Regions from separate parts of the Cryobacterium sp. TMS1-13-1 genome, predicted to be linked through region 1. Evidence: riboswitches for the same ligand, from Rfam matches in the RefSeq annotation. Region 1 holds a riboswitch; each other region holds the start of a gene.

Region 1 (5,048 bases):
GCTGGTCGGCACTTCCCTCGATAAGCTGAAGACAGTAATGGGCAGCTACCGGTGTGAGCAGTACGCCGTGGCGGAAAAATCCGGTGGCGATGATAAGCCCGGGGACGTCGCTGCCTGGTGTTTCCCCACCGGTTCGCGAGACCCGGCCAAGCAGTGGCGCGTTATCGGGCGTTCCTGGACGAGCGCGAGCGGTTACTTCGATCAGCTCGAGCTCACTGACCGCCGGCAGCAACACCTGGGCGTCACGCAATAGCTGATAGACGCCACCAGCCGACACCGCAGTGGAGCCGTCTTCGCGTTGGGTGGCTCCGATCACGACCGTTCCGTCCGATCGTGGAACCAGATAGACCGGCACGCCGTGCACCAGTCCGCGGAGCGTGCAGGTGAGCAACGGCCGAAGGTGCGCCGGCACCCGAAGCCGCAGAATATCGCCGTAAACCGGTCGAAGTGGCAGGGTCAGTCGCTCTGGTAGCCCGTTCAACCCGGCCGCCGCGAGGCCATTGGCCACAACTACTTCGGCGGCACTGACCGTTCCGCCATCAGCCAGGGCGACACCGGTAACGCGAGATGAGACATCCGCGGAATCGTCGTGCAGTAGTCCCATGGCATTCACCCGGATCAGGGCGTCGTGGCCCCACCGGCCGCTTTTCGCCAGCGTGGCAAGTGCGAGTTGGATGCGCTCGGCGAGCCGGCGCGGGTCGACCTGATGATCCTGCTCCACCATGAAGGCACCGGAAACGTGAGGGCTCAGCAGCGGTTCAAGCACGCGCGCCGCGCGAATGGTCAGCGGGTCGACGGCTAGCCCGTTGGCGAGCTGCACCCCGCGCAGGTCGGCCAGCGCTTGCCGGTCGGCCGAATCAGCGCCAACACTCATGGTGTGAGTTCTCTGATACCCGGTTAGGTGATGATCGGGCCCCAGTGATTCGATGAACGCCGGATACAGCGCCGAGGAGGCGAGCATGAGCTCGAGCAACACCTCTTCTTGGTAGTGCAGTTCGCTCACCGCCGCGAGCATTCCGGCCGCAGCGTACGTTGCGCCGCCGGCGGGGTCCGGATCGATGACGACCACCGTGCGGCCGGAATGCGCAACAGCCCAGGCAATGCCGAGCCCGATAATGCCACCGCCGATCACGGCGACGTCGACCGTGCGGTTCACGACTCGTTCATTCATGGTGCGCACCGTTCCTCTGCGCTGGCACGGACGCACGAACTTGGCCCATAGGGTTGGTCGCATGGACCAGATAAAAGCCCGGCTGTATCTCTGCACCGATGCCCGGAAGGATCGTGGCGATTTCGCTGACTTCGTGGCGGCGGCGTTCGCTGGTGGGGTCGACATTATTCAGCTTCGCGACAAAAATATCGACGCCGCCGAGGAGCTCGAATATCTCGAAATTCTGCGCTCGGTTGCCGACCAGCACGCACGACTCTGGGCCGTCAACGATCGGGCGGATATTGCCAGCCTGGCGGGCGCTCCGGTATTTCATGTAGGCCAGACAGATCTGCCGGTGGCCGCCGCTCGTACCCTGCTTGGCCCGGCCGCGGTGATCGGCCTGTCCACACACAGCACCGAACACGTGGATGCAGCCCTGGCCGCGAACGATCTTAACTATTTTTGCGTCGGCCCAGTCTGGGCCACACCGACAAAACCCGGTCGAGCGGCGGTCGGAACGCAGCTTCTGCGTTACGCGGCCGCCCGCAGTGCAGCCACCGACAGCGAGCTGCCATGGTTTGCCATCGGCGGCATCGACCTCGGCAACATCAACCAGGTCGTCGATGCTGGTGCGACTCGAGTGGTTGTGGTGCGCGCGATCACCGACGCCAACGACCCGACGGATGCCGCGCAGCGACTTCTGGCCAGCCTGCCCGCGCTGGGCTAATACCGCACACGGTACCGAGTTTGGCGTGGTCATCTCAGGCCAACACAGAGTGCCGAGGGGCGTCGAAGAAGTCGAGCTCGAACCGTGACGAGGTGGCAAACGCCTGGCGCATTGCCGAGCGTTGCGCGTCAGAGGCCGTGGCCGCAGCGTCGTCGGTGAGCGCGATGACTTCCCTCGTGGCCGCGGCGAATTCTTCATCGGCATAGGTCTGGAGCCACGCGGCATATGGATGTACTGCTGTCTCGGTGCGCGCCAGAAAGTCGGTGTGCAGCCGCTCACCGACATCCGCATAGAGCCAAAAACAGGGCAACAGCGCCGCCAGAAGCACCGCATAGTTTCCGCCCTCAGCGAGCCCGAGCAAGTGATCCAGGTAGCCAGCCGTTACCGGGCCGGCCTCGGACGACACGTCCCGTTGCCCCAGCCAGTTTCTGTGCAATTCCAACTCAACGTCGCGGCACCGTCGTGCCGAATCGGCCAGAAACCGCTGTGCGTGCATGCTCGGCGCGATCTCACTGGCGCGCGCAAGAACGCGCGAGTAAGTGGCGAGGTAGAGCGCGTCCTGAGCGAGGTAATACGCAAAATCTCGCTCGGCCAGAACCCCAGTACCGAGATCCGTAATGAACGGCAGATCGAAGATCTGCGTGCGAATCAGCTCGACATCGCGCCACAGTGTCGCACTGAACTTCACCGAATCAGCTGGTGTGGCCGACTCGGCCGACTCGGCCGACTCGGCCGACGCGCCTGCGAACAGCCGATGAAAGTGATGGATCGGGCCATGGCCCTGACCGACCTCGAGGTCGTCGGCATGGGTCAGGGCATCCTGAAGCCAGTCTTTGACCTCGGCCAGAGACGCAGCCCAGTCCCCGGTTCGCGCCTGTACCGTGGCCATTGCCGAGGAGAGCGAGCATCCGGTGCCGTGGGTATTCTTGGTGGCGATGCGCGGCGAAGCAAACTCGACAACGCTCTGTGCCAGCAGCCCGTGGGTGTTGACCAGGGCATCAGGGCAGATGGTTTCGTCGAAATGACCCCCCTTCACCAACACGGTTACTCCGGTGCGGGCTGATAGTCGTTTGCCCTGCTCGATGGCCGCAGCCCAGTTTGCCGCTGTGGGTTCTGCGAGCAGAACGGCCAGCTCGGGAACGTTGGGTGTGACGAGATCGGCGAGGGGGATCAGATCACGCAGCGCCTGCTCGGCTTGGGGTTCGAGCAGCCGGTGACCACTCGTTGCCACCATCACCGGGTCGAGCACGACGAGCGGAGGACGGTGGGCATTGAGCCAGGAACGCACCTCGTGAATCACGTCGATTTCGGCGAGCATGCCGATCTTCACGGCATCGATAGTCACGTCATCGCTCACGGCGTTCAATTGCTGGCGCAGAAACGCGACCGGCGGGGTGTGCACCGAGCGCACCCCGCGTGTGTTCTGCGCGACCAGAGCTGTTACTACTGCCATGCCGTACCCGCCGTTGGCCGCGATGCTTTTCAAATCGGCGTGGATGCCGGCACCGCCGGTCGGGTCGGTGCCGGCGATACTGAGAATCCGCGGCGTGATGCGCGGCGTGATATTCGTGGTCTGATCAGTCATCCGTGACATTCCTTCGCTAGTGCTAACTAGACAGGTTCAACGGGTATTCATCTCAGCTCGCGCATTGTGCGGAGCACCCCGTGTCACTCAGCAGCCTATACGCCAACAAACATCACTCAGTTACCGATGGCAGAATCGTGGGCGTTCAGGACACGCCCCGAGCTCACAGGTCGGCGAGCAGGCTCACCGGGTTTTCAATGCAGCCGGCCACATAGGTGAGAAACCCGGCGGCGGTTCCGCCGTCGCAGACCCGATGGTCGAACACCATGGAGAGTTCTACGACGGTGCGAACCGCGAGTGCGTGTTCGACCACCCACGGCCGCTCGATCATGCGCCCAATGCCGAGAATGGCCGCTTCGGGATGGTTGATGATCGCGGCCGAACCGTCGACGCCGAGCGATCCGAAGTTGTTGAGGGTGAAGGTTCCCCCGGTCAGCGCGCTCGGCGAGAAGGTGCCGTCGGGCGACTGTGCGACCAGCGCGGCGAGGGCATCGCGCAGTTGCCGCGTACTCATCGCGTGGGCACGGTGGATGACGGGAACCATCAGCCCGCGTGAGGTCTGCGCCGCGATGCCGAGGTTGATGGCTCCGTGCTGCAAAATCTCCTGACTCGCGGTGTCGACCGAGGAATTGAGCACGGGATAGAGCCGCAGCCCGGCCACCACGAAGCGCGCGATGAGTGCCGTCACGCTGAACCGCTCACCCGTCGCCGCGAGCAGCTGGTCCCGCGCGGCGAACAGGGCGGTCGCGTCGACGTCGAGCCAGATCGTCGCCTCGGGAATCTCCCGACGCGACGTGGTCAGCCGCTGCGACACGACCTTGCGCAGGCCGGTGATGGGAATGCGAATATCCGCACTCGCCGCGTCGACAGCGCTGGGCGGCGTCGCAATGTCGACATCGATTGCCACATCGATTGCCACATCGACAGCCACGGCCGGAGCGGTGAGCGCGCGAATGTGTTCCTCCACGTCGCTGCGCAGCACCAGACCGTCGTGCCCACTGCCGGCCAGCGTGCTCGCGTCGAAACCGTTCTCGCGCGCCAGCCGGCGCACGATCGGAGACACGACGGGGGAGCGGCGGATCGGGTCGACCGTGCTGGACGACTTGATGGCCGGAGAAACGGATGCCGCCACATCGGCGGGGCGCTCGGCCAGCGCAACGGCGACGGGCGACGTCGATGCAGCCGATGCCGGGGCATCCGCTGCCCGCGGGGTGCCGAACCGCCCGGCGGCCACCTTGCGCGCCGGCCGGGTGCTTTCGGTCGTGCCGTAGCCAACCAGAACGGCTCCGGAGCCTTCGACCGCCGTGACGGTCGCCGCGGCGACCGGAACGCCGACAACACCGGCTGAAGCGTCATCAGTCGAGTCGGTCACGGTCAGCAGCACCTGCCCGGCATGAATGACCTGGCCGGGCTCGCCGAACAGGCTTGCCACGACGCCGCCGTAGGGCGACGGCAGCTCCACGATCGACTTGGACGATTCAACCTCGACCACGGCCTGGTCGATGGCGATCGTATCGCCGGGAGCGACCAGCCAGGCCACGATCTCGGCCTCGGTCAGTCCTTCACCGAGGTCGGGCAGCAGAAAC
Region 2 (5,048 bases), on a different contig from region 1:
CGAAGAGGTGCGCCGCTGCCGGCGTCAGGGCGATGACGGGCAGGAAGATGTCGAATGTGGTCCACATAGTTGCCGAAGCTCCCGCCCCGTATGGCGCGGCGCATGCCTGGCGGCGCCGACGACGGCCGTTGAGCGGAGGCAGCAGTGCTGGCGCGGGGGTAACGCATCAATTTCATTTCCTATGCCGACTATTTTCACCCCTCAGCCGCAGCGCCGACCGTGGGGCGTTCCAGCCCCAGGTGCCCACGCAAGGTATCGGCGGTATAGCGGGTGCGGAACAGGCCGCGCTGTTGCAGCACAGGGATCACGCGGTCCACGAACTCGTCCAACGATTCCGGCAGCAGCGGCGGCATCACATTGAAGCCGTCCGCGGCACCGGAACGAAACCACAACTCGATTTGATCGGCGATCTGTTCCGGCGTTCCAACCATGGTGCAATGCCCACCGCCGGCGGCGAGCCGGCCCAGCAACTGCCTGACCGTGGGCTGCTCAGCCTGAATAATTCGCAGGATCGTCGCATACCGACCCTGCGGCCCGGTGAAGCCGGCCAGCGGCGGCAGCGCCGGCACCGGCGCATCCAAATCCCAGTTGCTGCAATCCTGTTGCACAAACGTTCCCAGCTGCGCGAGCGACTGTTCGGTCGGCAGGAGGGCGTCGACCTCCGCCTGCTTCGCTCGCGCCTGCGCCTGTGTGGAGCCCACATAGGTGACGAGACCGGGCATGATCGATACCGCTTTCGGATCACGTCCGGCCGCGGCAATTCGCCGCTTCACATCCTGGTAATACTCCTGCGCGCTGGCTAGGTCATAGGCGACGGCATAGATTCCTTCGGCATAACGGGCCGCCAGGTCCCGGCCGGGGCCGGAGGCACCGGCCTGGAATAGCACGGGTCGACCTTGCGGCGGGCGTGGCACCGTCAGTGGGCCGTCCACCCGGAAGTGTTCGCCGGAGTGGCCGATCGCTCGCACCCGGGCCGGGTCAGCATAGAGACCTCCGCGGTTCAGGACCAGAGCATCGTCCTCCCACGAATCCCACAATTTCAGTGCCACCTCGATGAACTCGGCCGCCCGCCTATAGCGCTGGTCATGGGAGGGCAGCACGTCCATTCCATAATTGCGGGCTTCGGCGTCAAACATGGAAGTGACCACGTTCCAGCCAATGCGCCCCTTACTAATGTGATCCAACGATGCAAGCATGCGCGCAGCGTGAAAAGGCGTAAAAAAGGTCGCCGAGACGGTGCTGACCAGCCCGATCCGGCTCGTCGCCCGCGCCATCGAGGCCATCGCCGTCAACGGTTCAAGAAACCACCGCGGGCCGGTGCTCACATCATTGACGGCGTGCCCGTCGGCGAAGAACACGGCGTCAAAGAGGCCACGTTCGGCGCTTTGGGCGAGCCGTTCGTAGTAACTGATGTCTCCCAACTGCTCGATGGGCGACTGCGGCCGTCGCCAGGCGGCGCCGTGGTGGCCACAACCCATGAGGAACGCATTGAAGTGGAGCTGGCGCGGGGCCGACATGACCGGCGCGGCCCTAGTTCATCACCAGGCCGCCGTCGACCACCAGGTTCTGACCGGTGACCGACCGCGACCAGGGGGAAGCAAAAAAAAGTACCGCGTCCGCAAATTCGGCCGGGGTGGTCACCCTGCGTAGTGGGGTGGAGGCGGCAATGAAGTCGAACACGTCCTCGGGGGTGGCCGCGCTGGCATCCGTGGTGCGCAGTAGCCCGCCGGAGACCATGTTCACAGCAATGTTGTGCTGGCCGAGGTCTGAGGCAAGGGTGCGGGTCAGGGAGAGCAGGGCGGCCTTGGCTGCGGTGTAGTCGTGGTAGGGCACCACCGGGTTCTGAAACAGGTTGGTGCCGATGTTGATGATGCGGCCGAACCCGGCCTCGCGCATGCCTGCCAGCGCCTGCTGGGTCGTGTTCAGGGCGCCACGGACGCTGCCGGAGAACTGTGCCTCGAACTCGTCCCAACTGATATCGGCCGCGCCGGAGCGGGCATCGCCGTTGAAACTGAAATCGGCCAACGCGTTATTGACCACCGTAGTCACGGCGGAGCCAAAATGTGCTTGAGCCTGCGTGAGTAGTGCCGCGACCTGGGCCGGGTCGGTGACGTCGGCCTGTACGGCAAAAGCGTGTTCAGGCCCATAGACGGCGGCCAGGGTTTCCGCCGCTGCGGCGCTGTGGCGATAGTTAATGACCACCCGGGCGCCCTGAGTCGCAAAAGCGTGCACGATGCTTGTGCCCAAGCCGCGTGCACCGCCAGTGACCAGGACAATCTGTTCTGCTATTTGCATGATTTTCTTCACCTTGGGTAAGGCGAAAGGACGAGATCCGGCACCAATGCGGTGCACGTAATTCTCCGTGACATCCCTTCGCTAGTTCGAACTAGATCAGGTTCAACGGGTGTCATCTCAGCCGACCGTCATACAGTCGGCACCCCGTGTCGCTGGAAACGAGTATACGCAACCGCCTGGTACCGGCGAATTTCCATCCCGAACCTGAACTCATCAACTCCCCGCTGGTCGACTTTGTCGTCACGAGGCTCAGCGCAACTCCACGTTTAACGGCCCTGGACGAGGCGTACCTGCACGCCATCGTCGTCTCGGGCGACCGTACCGAGACGACTTCTGCTCGAACATCCGCCAGTGCACACGACCGACACGTGGACGCCGGTGACGCAGCAGCGCAGCGCCAAAAGTTTCGCAACGCGAAGACTCCAATCACGCGCAAGCCCAAATATGGCGTGACCCAGAGTTTCCGGATAGCCTTCCTGAGAAATAACTTGGATGAAAATATGGCACGCAGAACTTAGAGGTGCTAGACCCCGCACATCCAGGCGAATGTCAGCCGACACTTATAACCCTGTTTAAGGCTTCGGAGGCGTTACGATTCGCGGCGTGGCCTGCTCGGTGCCAGACTTGGACCATGGTGTTCTCACTGCCGATCCTCGATTTCTCTCAACTCGACGCTGGCGAAGCCGAAGCTGCGGTATTCCGCGCCGAACTGCTGCGCGTCACCCACGAGGTCGGGTTCTTCTACCTGACCGGCCACGGCGTCGACCCGCAGCTGACGAAAGAGCTCCTCGCCGTCTCCCGCAAATTCTTTGATCTGCCGGCCGACCAGAAACTCAAGCTGGAAAACATCCACAGTCCCCAGTTTCGCGGTTATACCCGCGTTGGCGGGGAGCTCACCGCCAACGCCGTTGACTGGCGTGAGCAAATCGATATCGGAGTAGACCGCGAGCCCGTGCCCCTCGCCGTCGGAACTCCAGACTATTGGCGCCTCGAGGGCCCGAACCTCTGGCCGGAGTCCTTGCCCGAGCTGAAGACCGTCGCCCTGCGCTGGAATGAGGAGCTGAGCCGCATCGCGCTTCGCCTGCTGCGCGCCTGGGCACTCGCCCTCGGCAGCCCCGAGAGCGTCTTCGACGCCGCTTTCGCCGAGAACCCGTTCCTCTTGACCAAGATCGTGCGCTATCCCGGCCAGCCGGTACGTGCTCAGGGTGTGGGCGAGCACCGCGACGGTGGAGTTCTCACGCTGCTGCTTGTCGAACCAGGCAAAGACGGCCTGCAAGTCGAGCACGATGGCGAGTGGATCGACGCTCCCCCGCTCGACGGCGCCTTCGTCGTGAACATCGGCGAAATGCTCGAGCTGGCAACGGATGGCTACCTCAAGGCGACCCTGCACCGCGTTTTCTCCCCTGAAGACGGGTCCGACCGCATCTCCGTGCCGTTCTTCTTCAACCCTGCACTCGACACCGTGATGCCGCGGCTGCAGCTCGACGAGAGCCTGTCTCGCGAGGCCCGCGGGCTCTCTGCCGACCCGACCAACAGTCCCATTCTCGAGACGACCTACGGTGACAACGCCCTGCGCTACCGCTTGCGCGCCCACCCCAACGTGGCTGCGGCCCACCACGCCGATCTGATCTAACCCCAGATAACAGATGATGCCCGGGCCGAGACAACCGTCATACGCGTTACCTAAGCCGTCTACTCGATGATGACCTCCTTCCGGGTCTGAATAGCATTCGAGCACTAAATCCCAACGTGAGCTGCTGCGGATATCTCGGACAGTGGGCCCTCTTAAAATGAGGGTCTACTGAAAGTAGAGATCAGCATGACCGCAGCACGTAGGCGTTTCACCCAGGAGTTCAAAGACGATCGGAAAGTCCCGCTGTTCTGGGCCGTGACCCTGCACAATACCAACCAGGACCGTTTCGACGAGCGGATGGCTCGGACACTCGGCTCGGTCCACGGCTGGGTGCCGACCATCACCGTCACCGTCGCCAGCTGCATCGTAGTCGCCGTCGCCGCGCAGCTTCGACTGGACGTGCTGAGCCACCTGTGACGGGCATCCAGCTGGCCTGACGCGGATCCCTCGGCTCAGATCGGATTTGCCGAGCGGCTTTCTGTACTCAGCAGCACGACCACGGCATCGGAAGTCAGCGACGCTGCGGTGCGTCTGCCCGGATCGCCTGCGATTGCGCGCATCGCCGCCAGGGACGACGCGCCGCACGGGCCGGCGTCCACCCCGAGCTGCTCGAGGTCGTGCACAGCGCGGCGCGTGTCCTCCTCCGAGACGGTGACTGCGGCATCCAGGCCGTCGATCAAATATGGCCAGGAGTTGCTCGACGGCGTGCCGCAGTTGAGGCCGGCCATGATCGTGTGTGAGGTCGGCACTGAGGTGAGCGTACCGGCTTGCAGCGAGACGATGACGGATGGTGCGTTCTCGGGTTCGACGCTCAGCACTGTCGGAGCTGCGGCGACTCCATCCGGTCGCGAGCGATAGTGGCGGATGGCCGCCTCAGCCAGGGACCCGACACCGACGGGAACCGTCACCAGGTCGGCGAGAAGCCCCAATTCCCCCAGCTGCGCGTCAGCCTCACTGAAGATGGTCGAGTAGCCGTCGACGATGAGCTGCGGTACTTGCTCATAGCCGGGCCAAGCGGTGTCCTGGATGTGGAGTGCACTCTCCCCCGCCGACTCGACATAGGCGCGGGCGGCAGCCACCACGCCGTCGTACGGTGCGTCCACTCCAAATACCCCCGCAC
Region 3 (5,048 bases), on a different contig from region 1:
CACGGTGCCGACCGATGGCCGGTGCAATCCCGCCAAGGTCAGCAGCAACGAGGTTTTGCCCGTTCCATTGCCGCCGAGCAGGGCCACGATTTCGCCGCCCCGCAGGGTGAGGCGGACGCCGGCGAGAACCGGAGCAGCGGTCCCGTTCGGCGCGCCAACCCCGCGATCAATGACCACATCCGTGGCGGTCAGAACGATCCGGCCGAAGTCCTGACGTCGCCCCAAGGCTCCGGCCGGCTCACCGAGCGAGCGGAGGCCGGCGCGCACGCCCGGTTCGCCGAGCCCGCCGGCGTGACCGGTCACGGCGAGCAATTCGGTTTCGAGCGGAAGCCAGCATCCGTTTTGATTGAGCGACGGCCCGTGCTGGGCGAGCACGTCGACCGTGGGGCCATCGGCAATGACGGTTCCGGCCTCGCCGAGCACGAGGGCGCGCGGCGGCAGCCCGGCGATTCCCGCCGTGCCCGTGAACTCGTCGATGCGGTGTTCGACCAGCACGACGGCCGGCCGGTAGGTGTCGACGGCCGAACGGATGGCGTGGCGCACGGCGCCCAGGCCCGCCGCGTCGAGCATCGAGGTGGGTTCGTCCAGCAGGAGCACGGCCGGTTCGGCGATGAGGGTGGCGGCGAGGGCCACGCGCTGGCCTTCGCCGCCGGACAGCTGCGCGGTTGACCGGTGTCGCAGCATCCGTGCCTGAACAGCGTCAAGCGCGCGATCGATGTGCGCCGAGATAAGTGCCGGGTCGACACCGCGGTTTTCGAGCGGCAGCGAAAGCTCCTGTTCGACGTTGGGCAGGCAGACCGACGACGAGGGGTCCTGCGCGACCACGCCGACGAGCCGGGACAGCTCGACGACGGAGGTTTCGGTGGTGAGCGTCCCTCCCATGCGCACACTGCCGCCGAGCGAGGCTACGACCGAATGCGGAATGACGCCGGTGATGGTCTGCAACAGGGTGGATTTGCCCGAACCGGAGGCGCCGAACACGATGAGCTGCTCGCCCGGCGCGAGGCGCACCGACACGTTGCTGAGCACGGCCTCGGACCGGCGCGGGAATCGCACCGACACGTCCTGCAGCGTCAGGATGTCGGTCTCAGGCACGGGCGAGGCGATCGCGGCCGATCGCGAAGTTGTCGACGACGCCGGTTTTGTCGAGGGCATCGACGATGAGTTTGGCCAGCAGCCCGCCGAGAATCACGCCGGAGATCAGCTGAATAGCGAGGCGCAGCAGAAAGATCTCCTGGCCGTACCAGCCGGAGCGAAATGCCGAGTAGAAGAACACCAGCCCGGCGCCGAGCAGCCCCGAAAGCGCGTAGGTCAGCCAGCTGTAGTTGCGGTAGCGAGTGAGGGCGAACGGAATCTCGCTGCCGGCGCCTTGAATGGCGGCGGCGACGAAGAGCAGCGGCCCGACCATGGAGCCGAGAAAGACGACCTCGATCACCGATGCGATAACCTCCGCAAAGATACCGGCGAACGGCCGTCGCACGATGGCGATCGCGATCGGGGCGACGAGCAGCCAGGAGCCAAGCAGAAAGTGCTGCGCGAGGTCGCCGGCCGGACCCATCGCGATCGACAGGGCGGTCCAGGCCTGCACGAAAATCCAGTACAGAAAGCCGAACACGACACCGAGCACGACGACAAGCACGAGGTCTTTGAGGCTCCAGCGCCTTTTCTTGGCGGATGCTGTGGGCATGGCTGTTTCCTTCTGGTCGGCGTCAGGACGCATGGGAGTTCAGGCTCGGGCTGTTGAGGGATAGGGTCGCGTGCGTCGCCACGTGCTGCACCGTTCGGCCGGCCACGATCCAGCTGGCGGCGATGACCTGCAGCACGAGGGCGAGGTCGCCCTCCAGCCGGGTGACGAAGTGCTCGCTGTGTACCGTGAGCCCGGAGGCCTTGGCGCTCTCGATCGCGGCGTAGATGTCGCGCATGTGATCGGCGGAAGCAGAACCGGTGCCGTCATCCAGTGGATACAGTGCCCATTCTGCGACGGCGTGTACGCCGGTGGGGGTGAGGTTCACGACCTCGGCGAACAGCCCGCCGGTGGGCGGCAGCGTGCAGGTGACTTCGCCGGGACAGCCGCGGGAGAATTGCACGGTTGCCGTGACGTGGGCTCCGCTGCGGCTCGCACCGGCGACGACCTGGCTGACGTAGCGCAGCAGGTCGGGTTCGGCGCCGGACAGGTAGGTGCTGACGACGCCGGTTTGAAGTGCGAGCCCGGTCGAATCTGCCTGCTGGAGCGCGTCGAGAATTACGGCGGCGTAGTCGTCGCGCATGACGGCGAGGGTGAGGCGCGCGCCAATGCCGAACTCCGCCGGTGTGGCTGTGAAGGTTTCTGGAATGATCGTGCCCATTTCTTTCGTGGGGGCACGGGAATGACGAGTCAGCCTCCCTGCGCTGGCATGATCCAGATCAGGTTCGACGGTCGAAGCCTCTGCAGCTTCCTCTCAGCCCGATTAATCGGACTCCCGTGTTGATACAACAAAAGTATGGCATGCCGCGGCCGGGTCGCGGGTGCCGAGGCGGCGGTCCGAGTAGACAGTCTGGCTAACTAGTGCGACTATGTAGTCATGCAAACGAAAACCTGGCCAGCCGAGTGGATGCGCGCCGCCCTCGGCCTCTGCGTGCTCCGCACGCTCGCGCCGGGCCCGACCTACGGCTACGCGATCGCATCGGCGCTCGAATCCGCCGGCTTCGGCGCCATCAAGGGTGGCACGCTTTATCCGCTGCTCACCCGCTTCGAAGCCGCCGGCTGGATCGCCGCCGAATGGCGACCGGGCGCCGGGGGTCCGGGCCGCAAATACTTCTCGCTCACCGACGACGGCCAGCAAGAACTCACCGACCAGACCGCCCACTGGCAGCTCTTCTCCACCACCGTGCACGACCATTTGCAGAAAGGGCCGGCCGAATCATGATGACCAGCAACCCGCGCGATCCTGAGGACGGCAGCGCCGGCATCCGCTCTGAACAGGCGGCGCTCGCAGCCGAAACGGATGACGTTACCTGGTTTGACGAGTTCACCATCGAACTGCGGCTGCTCGGCGTGCCCGGCGACGACATCGGCGATGCCCTGGCCAGCGCCCGGGAGTTTCTCGCCGATTCCGGTACGAGTGCTGTGGAGTGTTTCGGCAGTCCCCACCGTTACGCGGCTGAGCTGAGCTTGCCGAGCATCCCGCTGCGCCGGGTGAATCGCGGGGCACTACTGGCCGGTCTTGGAGTGCTGGGACTCTTCGGATTCCTGCTTTCGGCCCTGCCATTCGTGTACGGCGAGGCGGTCAAAATCGATCTGGTCACGCTCGTCGTATCGGCTGCCGTGGTCATCGTCGTGGTACTGGTGCCGACACTCCTGACGGTACTCGCACGTCTGCGCCTGCGCCCCTGGATGATCGTGGTCGCAGCCCTGCTCGGTCTCGGAACCTCGCTGGGTCTGGGCCTGGGGGGAAGCGGCACCGTACTGTTTAGCATTCCGGCGCTGCCGATCGTGATCGTCTCCGCGCTGCTCGTTCTCGTGCCGGCGATCTGGAGCCAAGCGAGCCACTCCCTGAGTGACGACGCGATTATCGACCCGGGCGGGTCGCCCGAATTCCGGCCGTCGCTCTCGACCCGCCTGTTCCTCGGCGTGGTCACCTGGTCGATGGTGGCTGCGTCGGTGGTGGTCTGGCTGTTCGCGCTGTTCGGCGGCCCGCTCGAGCGCTAGGGATACCCGACAAACCAGAGCAGCACGATTGCGATCGGCTGCAGCGCGATCGACCCGGCCAGCAGGGTGAGCCGCAGCGGCTTCGACCGGGCGATCGCCGGTTCGCCGAGCAGGGGCGCGAGTGGAAGCAGCAGCAGAAACAGGCTTTCGGCGTAGGCGACCTGCAGAATGAACGACAGCGGCCCGAAACAGAACAGGGCGACCGCCCAGAGCGCGGAAGTGTTCCCCACCCGCGGGGCCAGCGGTCGGTACAGCATGAGGGCCGCCCCGGCCCCGAAGGCCGTCGCCACGAGTGTGCCGGCGACATAGAAGTTCAGGCCGGTCAGCGCCGAAACGCCGCGCACGAGCCACGGAAACACCGGCAGAAACGCCCAGGCGTTCGGCTCGGCCTGGCTGGCAGTATCCGTTGGTAGCTGGCTGGGGTGCCCGTGGGTAAAAGGAGCTGTCCCACGACCCCGAGAAGGTGAAGAAGCTCCGATAGCTCGCGAAGGTCCAGTCCAACCGGGTGGCGACGGCGAACATGGTGCCGAGCAGGGCCGTCGTGAGCAGCCGCGAAATAGCCCAGATCAGCAGCACGATCTCCCACGGCGGCAGCCGGTCGAGGCGGGGGCGGAGCGCGCTCAGTCGCTGCGCCCCGCCCCCGCTCGTCATCGCCCCAGACTATCCGCCGCTAGCAGCAGCGTCCCTGCGGGTTCCTATCCTGACGGTCGGTCTGGTCGCGCCAGAATTCCCGCTCTGTCATAAGCGGATGCGGCGCGCGGCCCGCGCCCGCAGCATCCGTTTCGCAGACGCTCGCGTGGTGCGCCACATATTTCTCGTAGGCATCCTCGCCGAGGATCCCCTTGAAGAACCAGACCACCCCGCGGGCGCCCTTGCGGACGCCCGCCAGCAGGGTCATCAGTGACCCGTGATTTTGATCTTCTTGTGCACCGGCAGGGCATCCCACTCGGCCTGCAGCACCTTCTCGGGCGGGGTCATGATGAATCCAGCCGGGGCGTAGGTCTGCGACTGCACGGCGTCATCTTCACTCGTCGCACTGGAGTTCTTGCGGTACGCGTTCCAAGTGGCCTGAAGAGCCGTGAGAATCACGATGATCGCGAGCACCACGAACACGATCGACAGCACGCCCTGCACCATCGTGTTGCGCACGACAGCTTCCATGGCTTCGACGCTCGGTGCGGTGCCAAAGCTCGTCTCGCCAGCGGCGAGGGCCTCGGAGAATGCGCGGTTCTGCGCGAAGTAACCGATGCCCGGGGTGGTCGAGAAGATCTTCAGGAACGACGCCGAAATCGTGACGACGGCAGCGAATCCGAGCGGAAGCGCCACGACCCAGAGGTACCTGAACAGTCCACGTTTGGCG

What was found. Region 1 has a riboswitch for thiamine pyrophosphate ahead of E3T31_RS10105 (bifunctional hydroxymethylpyrimidine kinase/phosphomethylpyrimidine kinase). Riboswitches for the same ligand answer to the same signal wherever they lie in the genome.
Region 2: it holds a riboswitch for thiamine pyrophosphate, as region 1 does, so the genes downstream of both, E3T31_RS02295 (3-oxoacyl-ACP reductase) here and E3T31_RS10105 (bifunctional hydroxymethylpyrimidine kinase/phosphomethylpyrimidine kinase) in region 1, are expected to answer to the same signal.
Region 3: it holds a riboswitch for thiamine pyrophosphate, as region 1 does, so the genes downstream of both, E3T31_RS08080 (YkoF family thiamine/hydroxymethylpyrimidine-binding protein) here and E3T31_RS10105 (bifunctional hydroxymethylpyrimidine kinase/phosphomethylpyrimidine kinase) in region 1, are expected to answer to the same signal.

Annotation. Positions count from the first base shown of each region.
Region 1 is NZ_SOGX01000010.1:163,420-168,467, forward strand. Features, by position in the region: gene thiO (glycine oxidase ThiO) at 1-1,171, opposite strand, end outside; gene thiE (thiamine phosphate synthase) at 1,233-1,877, shown strand; gene E3T31_RS10105 (bifunctional hydroxymethylpyrimidine kinase/phosphomethylpyrimidine kinase) at 1,912-3,471, opposite strand; TPP riboswitch at 3,454-3,553, opposite strand; gene E3T31_RS10110 (dihydrolipoamide acetyltransferase family protein) at 3,626-5,048, opposite strand, start outside.
Region 2 is NZ_SOGX01000004.1:103,595-108,642, reverse strand. Features, by position in the region: partial or broken gene E3T31_RS02305 (MFS transporter) at 1-67, opposite strand, end outside; gene E3T31_RS02300 (LLM class flavin-dependent oxidoreductase) at 195-1,517, opposite strand; gene E3T31_RS02295 (3-oxoacyl-ACP reductase) at 1,531-2,295, opposite strand; TPP riboswitch at 2,352-2,452, opposite strand; gene E3T31_RS02290 (hypothetical protein) at 2,442-2,813, shown strand; gene E3T31_RS02285 (isopenicillin N synthase family oxygenase) at 2,927-3,928, shown strand; gene E3T31_RS02280 (hypothetical protein) at 4,115-4,345, shown strand; gene E3T31_RS02275 (pyridoxal-phosphate dependent enzyme) at 4,381-5,048, opposite strand, start outside.
Region 3 is NZ_SOGX01000008.1:265,327-270,374, forward strand. Features, by position in the region: gene E3T31_RS08070 (ABC transporter ATP-binding protein) at 1-1,095, opposite strand, end outside; gene E3T31_RS08075 (ECF transporter S component) at 1,088-1,687, opposite strand; gene E3T31_RS08080 (YkoF family thiamine/hydroxymethylpyrimidine-binding protein) at 1,710-2,345, opposite strand; TPP riboswitch at 2,363-2,473, opposite strand; gene E3T31_RS08085 (PadR family transcriptional regulator) at 2,562-2,906, shown strand; gene E3T31_RS08090 (hypothetical protein) at 2,903-3,688, shown strand; gene E3T31_RS08095 (hypothetical protein) at 3,685-4,047, opposite strand; gene E3T31_RS08100 (YbdD/YjiX family protein) at 4,359-4,589, opposite strand; gene E3T31_RS08105 (carbon starvation CstA family protein) at 4,586-5,048, opposite strand, start outside.